Variovorax terrae: one gene and its partner. The protein of the gene in region 1 interacts with the protein of each later gene in a pairwise test. Links are inferred from orthologs where the notes say so. Each region holds a gene or a part of one and is shown on either strand. Other genes may lie near its edges.

Region 1 (3,250 bases):
CGGGGCTGATGTGCAGTTCGGTACCGATGATGCTGTTGGAGCAGCCGCGAAGCAGCAGCTTGAGGACATCGCGCTGGCGCGGCGTCAGCAGCTCTTCGCCGGGGGTGCTCACGTCGTTGAAATCAACGCGGCTGGCCACGAACAGTTCCTTGGGGAAATAGACCCGGCGCTGCGCCAGCGCGCGCAGGCCCAGCTCGAACTCGGCGAGGTCGCCATGCTTGGGAATGACGCAGCTGGCGCCGTTCTGGATGCATTGCACGGCCAGGTCCAGGTCGTTGTTGCCCGAAACGATGCCGATGCTTTGCGTGGTGCAGGCCTTGCGCACTCGCTGCAGGGTCTCGATGCCCTGGCTGTCGGGCAGCCCCATGTCCAGCAGCACCACATCGATTTCGGCATTCATCGAGTCGAGCACGGCCAGCGCCCGGGCGCAGCTCGAGGCCTGCGTGAACTTCGCATCCGGCTGGAACTGCATGATGCATTGCATCATGCCTTCCCGCACGAGCGGGTGGTCTTCGATCAGCAGGTAGTGCATCAGCGTTTCGAGGCTTCGGGTGGACGGTCCGGCTTGGGCATTCTCCAGGTATTGTCTTCGATTCAGCCAGGCACCACGTTGTCGACGCCCGGCGCGCCGAAGGCCTGCTGCTTGAGCTGGGCCAGCTGGTCGCGCACGCGGGCGGCCTTCTCGAACTCGAGGTTGCGCGCATGTTCGAGCATCTGCTTTTCCAGGCGCTTGATTTCCTTGGCGATGTCCTTCTCGCTCATGTCCTCGATCTGGGCCCGCTGCAGCTCCAGCCGCTCGGCTTCCTTGCCGGCCTTTTCGCTGTAGACGCCGTCGATCAGGTCGCGCACCTGCTTTACGATGCTGCGCGGCGTGATGCCGTGGGCCTCGTTGTAGGCCACCTGCTTGATGCGGCGGCGCTCGGTCTCGCCGATGGCCTTCTTCATCGACTCCGTCATCCGGTCGGCATACAGGATGGCGCGGCCGTTGAGGTTGCGCGCGGCGCGGCCGATGGTCTGGATCAGCGAGCGCTCGGCGCGCAGGAAGCCTTCCTTGTCGGCGTCGAGGATGGCCACCAGCGAGACTTCGGGAATGTCCAGCCCTTCGCGCAGCAGGTTGATGCCGACCAGCACGTCGAAGGTGCCCAGGCGCAGGTCGCGCAGGATTTCCACGCGCTCGACCGTGTCCACGTCGCTGTGCAGGTAGCGCACCTTGACGCCGTTGTCGCTCAGGTAGTCGGTGAGCTGCTCGGCCATGCGCTTGGTCAGCGTGGTGATGAGCACGCGCTCGTGCTTCTCGACGCGGATGCGGATCTCCTGCAGCACGTCGTCCACCTGGTGGGTGGCCGGGCGCACCTCCACCTCGGGGTCCACCAGGCCGGTGGGCCGCACCAGTTGCTCCACCACCTGGCCGGTGTGCGTCTTCTCGTAGTCGGCCGGCGTGGCCGAAACGAACACCACCTGGCGCATGCGCTGCTCGAACTCCTCGAGCTTGAGCGGCCGGTTGTCCAGCGCCGACGGCAGGCGAAAGCCATACTCCACCAGCGTGGTCTTGCGCGCGCGGTCGCCGTTGTACATGGCGCTGAGCTGGCCCATCATCTGGTGGCTCTCGTCCAGGAACATCAGCGAATCCTTGGGCAGGTAGTCGGTCAGCGTACTGGGCGGGTCGCCGGGCGCGGCGCCCGAGAGGTGGCGGGTGTAGTTCTCGATGCCCTTGCAGTGGCCGACCTCGCTGAGCATCTCCAGGTCGAAGCGGGTGCGTTGCTCCAGCCGCTGGGCCTCGACCAGCTTGCCCGCGTCCACGAACTCCTTGAGGCGCTGGTCCAGCTCGACCTTGATGGTCTCGACCGCGGCCAGCACCTTGTCGCGCGGCGTCACGTAGTGGCTGGACGGGTAGACGGTGAAGCGCGGGATCTTCTGCCGGATGCGGCCCGTGAGCGGGTCCATGAGCTGCAGCGATTCGATCTCGTCGTCGAACAGCTCGATGCGCACCGCCAGTTCGCTGTGCTCGGCCGGAAACACGTCGATGGTGTCGCCGCGCACGCGGAACTTGCCGCGCGAGAAATCCTGGTCGTTGCGCTGGTACTGCATGCGGATGAGCTGGGCGATCACGTCGCGCTGGCCCATCCTGTCGCCAGCGCGCAGCGTCATGATCATGCGATGGTAGCTCTCGGGCTCGCCGATGCCGTAGATCGCCGAGACGGTGGCCACGATCACCACGTCGCGCCGCTCCAGGATGCTCTTGGTGCAGGACAGGCGCATCTGCTCGATGTGCTCGTTGATCGCCGAGTCCTTCTCGATGAACAGATCGCGCTGCGGCACGTAGGCCTCGGGCTGGTAGTAGTCGTAGTAGCTGACGAAATACTCGACGGCGTTCCTGGGGAAGAACTCGCGGAATTCGCTGTAGAGCTGCGCCGCCAGCGTCTTGTTGGGCGCGAACACGATGGCCGGGCGGCCCAGCCGGGCGATCACGTTGGCCATGGTGAAGGTCTTGCCCGAGCCGGTCACGCCCAGCAGGGTCTGGAACACCTCGCCGTCGCGCACGCCCTCGACCAGCTGGGCGATGGCCGTGGGCTGGTCGCCGGCGGGGGGATAGGGCTGGAACAGCTCGAAGGGCGAATCAGGAAAACTGATGAATTCGCCATTTTGCTTGGCGGGCATGAGTTCGATCGCTTCTGGCATGGGTGGTTTTTGCATCAGCCCTTAAAATTGGGGATAACCCGGCAGAGTACAACAGGTCCGGCCTCTTCGCTACTGACAGATTTCGACAACATCCGAGGATTTCTCATGTCTCTTTTCACCGCCGTGGAAATGGCGCCGCGCGACCCCATCCTGGGCCTCAACGAGCAATTTGCCGCCGACCCCAACCCGCACAAGGTCAACCTGGGCGTGGGCGTGTACTACGACGACAACGGCAAGCTGCCGCTGCTCGAATGCGTGCAGGCGGCCGAGAAGCAGATGATGGAAGCGCCCAAGGCGCGCGGCTACCTGCCGATCGACGGCATCGCCGCCTACGACTCGGCGGTGAAGGGCCTGGTGTTCGGCGCCGACAGCGAGCCGGTGAAGTCCGGCCGCGTGGCCACCATCCAGGCGCTGGGCGGCACCGGCGGCCTGAAGGTCGGCGCCGACTTCCTGCGCAAGCTCAAGCCCGCCGCCAAGGTGCTGATCAGCGACCCGAGCTGGGAGAACCACCGCGCCCTGTTCACGCAGGCCGGCTTCACGGTGGAAACCTACCCCTACTACGATGCCGCCA
Region 2 (3,699 bases), on another replicon or contig:
CATGGCCAGGCCGATCAGGGCCGGATCGTCGCCCCCGGGGTATTTGCGGGCTTCCAGCGCGAACACCGGCAGCACCAGGAACAGGCCCAGCATGCGCAGGGCAAAAATGGCCGCCAGCGAGCCGCTGGCGCGGCGCTCGACGGGCGTCATGGGGGTGGCGGCGGGAAGGGAGGGGCTGCTCATGGCACAAAAGCGGTGCAGGAAACTGTCAGGAGAACCGGCAAAAAACCGCTTGAAAAGGCGCTAAACCCGCTATTGTCCGGCATTCCCGTGCGGGGCCGGTAGCGCGCGCGCCGGTGCCGGTCTATCATGGTGGGTTTTTCCGGGCCTTCGCCCGAACAGTTCCAAGCAGTGAATTCCAGCACCGACGGCAAATACCTGGCGGCAGCGATGCAGCAGCGCATCAGCGTGCGCGGCGCACGCACGCACAACCTCAAGAACATCGATCTCGACATCCCGCGCAACCAGCTGGTGGTGATCACCGGCCTGAGCGGCTCGGGCAAGTCGTCGCTCGCGTTCGACACGCTGTACGCCGAAGGCCAGCGCCGCTACGTGGAAAGCCTGTCGGCCTATGCGCGGCAGTTCCTGCAGCTCATGGACAAGCCCGACGTGGACCTGATCGAAGGGCTGTCGCCCGCGATCTCCATCGAGCAGAAGGCCACCAGCCACAACCCGCGCTCCACCGTGGGCACGGTGACCGAGATCCACGACTACCTGCGCCTGCTGTACGCGCGCGCGGGCACGCCCTACTGCCCCGACCACGACCTGCCGCTGCAGGCACAGACCGTGAGCCAGATGGTGGATGCGGTGCTGGCCCTGCCCGAGGACACCCGGCTCATGGTGCTGAGCCCGATCGCGCGCGACCGCAAGGGCGAGTTCCTGGAAGTGTTCGCCGAGATGCAGAGCCAGGGCTACGTCCGCTTTCGGGTGGACGGCCAGGCCTGCGAATTCGACCAGCTGCCCAAGCTCAAGAAGGCGGAGAAGCACGACATCGACGTGGTGATCGACCGCATCAAGGTCCGGCCCGACATGAAGCAGCGCCTGGCCGAGAGCTTCGAGGCCGCGCTGCGCCTGGGCCAGGGCCGCGCCATCGCGCAGGAGATGGACACCGGCAAGGAGCACCTGTTCAATGCCAAGTTCGCCTGCCCGATCTGCAGCTACTCGCTGAGCGAGCTCGAGCCGCGCCTGTTCTCCTTCAATTCGCCGGTGGGCGCCTGCCCGGCCTGCGACGGCCTGGGCCACATGGAGTTCTTCGACCCGGCGCGCGTGGTCGCGTTTCCATCGCTGAGCCTGGCCAGCGGCGCGATCAAGGGCTGGGACCGGCGCAACGGCTACTACTTCAGCCTGATCGAAAGCCTGGCCAGGCACTACAAGTTCAGCGTCGACACGGCGTTCGAGGAACTGCCGGCGCCCGTGCAGCAAGTGGTGCTGCATGGCTCGGGCGAGGAAGACATCCGGTTCAGCTACGTCATGGACTCGGGCAACTTCGCGGGCAAGAAGCTCACCAAGAAGCACCCGTTCGAAGGCATCATCCCCAACATGGCGCGGCGCTACCGCGAAACCGATTCGGTGGCGGTGCGCGAGGAACTGGCGCGCTACCGCAGCCTGCAGCCCTGCCCCGATTGCGGCGGCACGCGCCTGCGGCGCGAGGCGCGCCACGTGAAGGTGGGCGAGGGCGAGCAGGCCCGGGCCATCTACGAGATCAGCCGCGCCACGCTGCGCGAGAGCTTCAACTACTTCAACGCCCTGCGGTTGCAGGGCGCCAAGGCCGAGATCGCCGACAAGGTGGTGCGCGAGATCGGCCTGCGGCTCAAGTTCCTCAATGACGTGGGGCTCAACTACCTGAGCCTCGACCGCAGCGCCGACACCCTGAGCGGCGGCGAAGCGCAGCGCATCCGGCTAGCCAGCCAGATCGGCTCGGGCCTGACGGGCGTGATGTACGTGCTCGACGAGCCCAGCATCGGCCTGCACCAGCGCGACAACGACCGGCTGATCGGCACGCTCAAGCACCTGCGCGACATCGGCAACAGCGTGCTGGTGGTGGAGCACGACGAGGACATGATCCGCGCCGCCGACCACGTGATCGACATGGGACTGGGCGCGGGCGTGCACGGCGGGCGCGTGATCGCACAGGGCACCTTCGAGGAGGTGCAGGCCAACGCCGAGTCGCTGACCGGCCGCTACCTGGCCCAGACCCTGAAGATTGCCGTACCCGCGCAGCGCCACTCGCTGGCCGCCCAGGCCGACCCGCAGGTGCTGAAGATCGTCCACGCCACCGGCAACAACCTGAAGAACGTGAGCGTGGACTTTCCCGTGGGCCTGCTGACCTGCGTGACCGGCGTCTCGGGCTCGGGCAAGAGCACCCTGGTCAACGACACGCTGTACGCCGCCGTGGCGCGCCAGCTCTACCGCTCGCACGAGGAGCCGGCGCCGCACGAGGCGATCGAGGGCATCGAGCATTTCGACAAGGTCATCAACGTCGACCAGTCGCCCATCGGCCGCACGCCGCGCAGCAACCCGGCCACCTACACCGGCCTGTTCACGCCGATCCGCGAGCTGATGGCCGAGGTGCCGATGGCGCGCGAGCGCGGCTACGGCCCGGGGCGCTTCTCCTTCAACGTGGCGGGCGGCCGCTGCGAGGCCTGCCAGGGCGACGGCGTGGTCAAGGTGGAGATGCACTTCCTGCCCGACGTCTACGTGCCCTGCGACGTCTGCCACGGCCAGCGCTACAACCGCGAGACGCTGGAGGTGCTGTACAAGGGCCGCAACATCGCGCAGATCCTCGACATGACGGTCGAGACCGCGCACGAGTTCCTGAAGGCCGTGCCCACCATCGCGCGCAAGCTGCAGACCCTGCTGGACGTCGGCCTGAGCTACATCAAGCTCGGGCAGGCCGCCACCACGCTGTCGGGCGGCGAGGCGCAGCGCGTCAAGCTCGCGCTGGAACTCAGCAAGCGCGACACCGGCCGCACGCTCTACATCCTGGACGAGCCCACCACCGGCCTGCACTTCGCCGACATCGACCTGCTGCTCAAGGTGCTGCACCAACTGCGCGACGCGGGCAACACCATCGTGGTGATCGAGCACAACCTCGACGTCATCAAGACCGCCGACTGGCTGATCGACATGGGCCCCGAAGGCGGCGCCGGCGGCGGCCAGGTGGTGGGCACCGGCACGCCGGAAGAACTGGCGGCCCACCCGGACAGCCACACCGGGCGCTACCTCAAGACCGTGCTGGCACGCTAGGCACCGCCATCCAGCGGGCCGCCGCGCACCTCACACGGGCTCGGCCAGCCACTCCCAGGGCCGCTCCCGGCGCACGCGCTGCTGGTAGGCGGCGATGGCCGGCTCGCGCCGGAGCGTCACCTCCACCTCGTCGGCCCCGGCCAGCAGCATCTCGCGGCGGAAGTCGGGCAGGGTGAAGGAAATCGGCTCGCCATCGGGCGGCGTCAGCGTCATGGCCTCCAGATCGAGGTGAAACGCGGCGCCGCCGCGCGCCGCCTGAGCCAGCCGCTGCACCGTGGCAGCCTCCAGCATCAAGGGCAGCATGTGGTTGCGAAAGCAGTTGTCGCGGAAGATCTGGCCGAAGCTGGGCGCGATCACGCAGCGGATCCCGAACGCCTGGAGCATGGTGGCCGCTGTTTCGCGCGAGCTGCCGCATGCGAAGTTGGGCCCGCCGATCAGAAAGCGCGCCTGGCG

The links.
Region 2: the proteins of uvrB (region 1) and uvrA interact in binary tests that used the Escherichia coli proteins (3 or more experiments, as listed by UniProt). The link is inferred for Variovorax terrae from one-to-one orthologs.

What each region holds. Positions count from the first base shown.
Region 1 is NZ_JALGBI010000001.1:2,237,618-2,240,867, forward strand. Bases 138-3,073 are described here. They hold uvrB (excinuclease ABC subunit UvrB), read right to left. Parts: upstream 2,680-3,073; coding sequence 595-2,679; downstream 138-594. Other genes in these bases: MMF98_RS10545 (response regulator), read right to left, coding at 138-532; MMF98_RS10555 (amino acid aminotransferase), read left to right, coding at 2,785-3,073. Outside these bases: more of MMF98_RS10545, read right to left, coding at 1-137; more of MMF98_RS10555, read left to right, coding at 3,074-3,250. UniProt on the Escherichia coli protein: The UvrABC repair system catalyzes the recognition and processing of DNA lesions. A damage recognition complex composed of 2 UvrA and 2 UvrB subunits scans DNA for abnormalities.
Region 2 is NZ_JALGBI010000003.1:545,726-549,424, reverse strand. What follows is about bases 62-3,446. They hold uvrA (excinuclease ABC subunit UvrA), read left to right. Parts: upstream 62-390; coding sequence 391-3,246; downstream 3,247-3,446. Other genes in these bases: leuD (3-isopropylmalate dehydratase small subunit), read right to left, coding at 3,277-3,446; MMF98_RS21965 (MFS transporter), read right to left, coding at 62-150. Also shown: more of MMF98_RS21965, read right to left, coding at 1-61; more of leuD, read right to left, coding at 3,447-3,699. UniProt on the Escherichia coli protein: The UvrABC repair system catalyzes the recognition and processing of DNA lesions. UvrA is an ATPase and a DNA-binding protein. A damage recognition complex composed of 2 UvrA and 2 UvrB subunits scans DNA for abnormalities.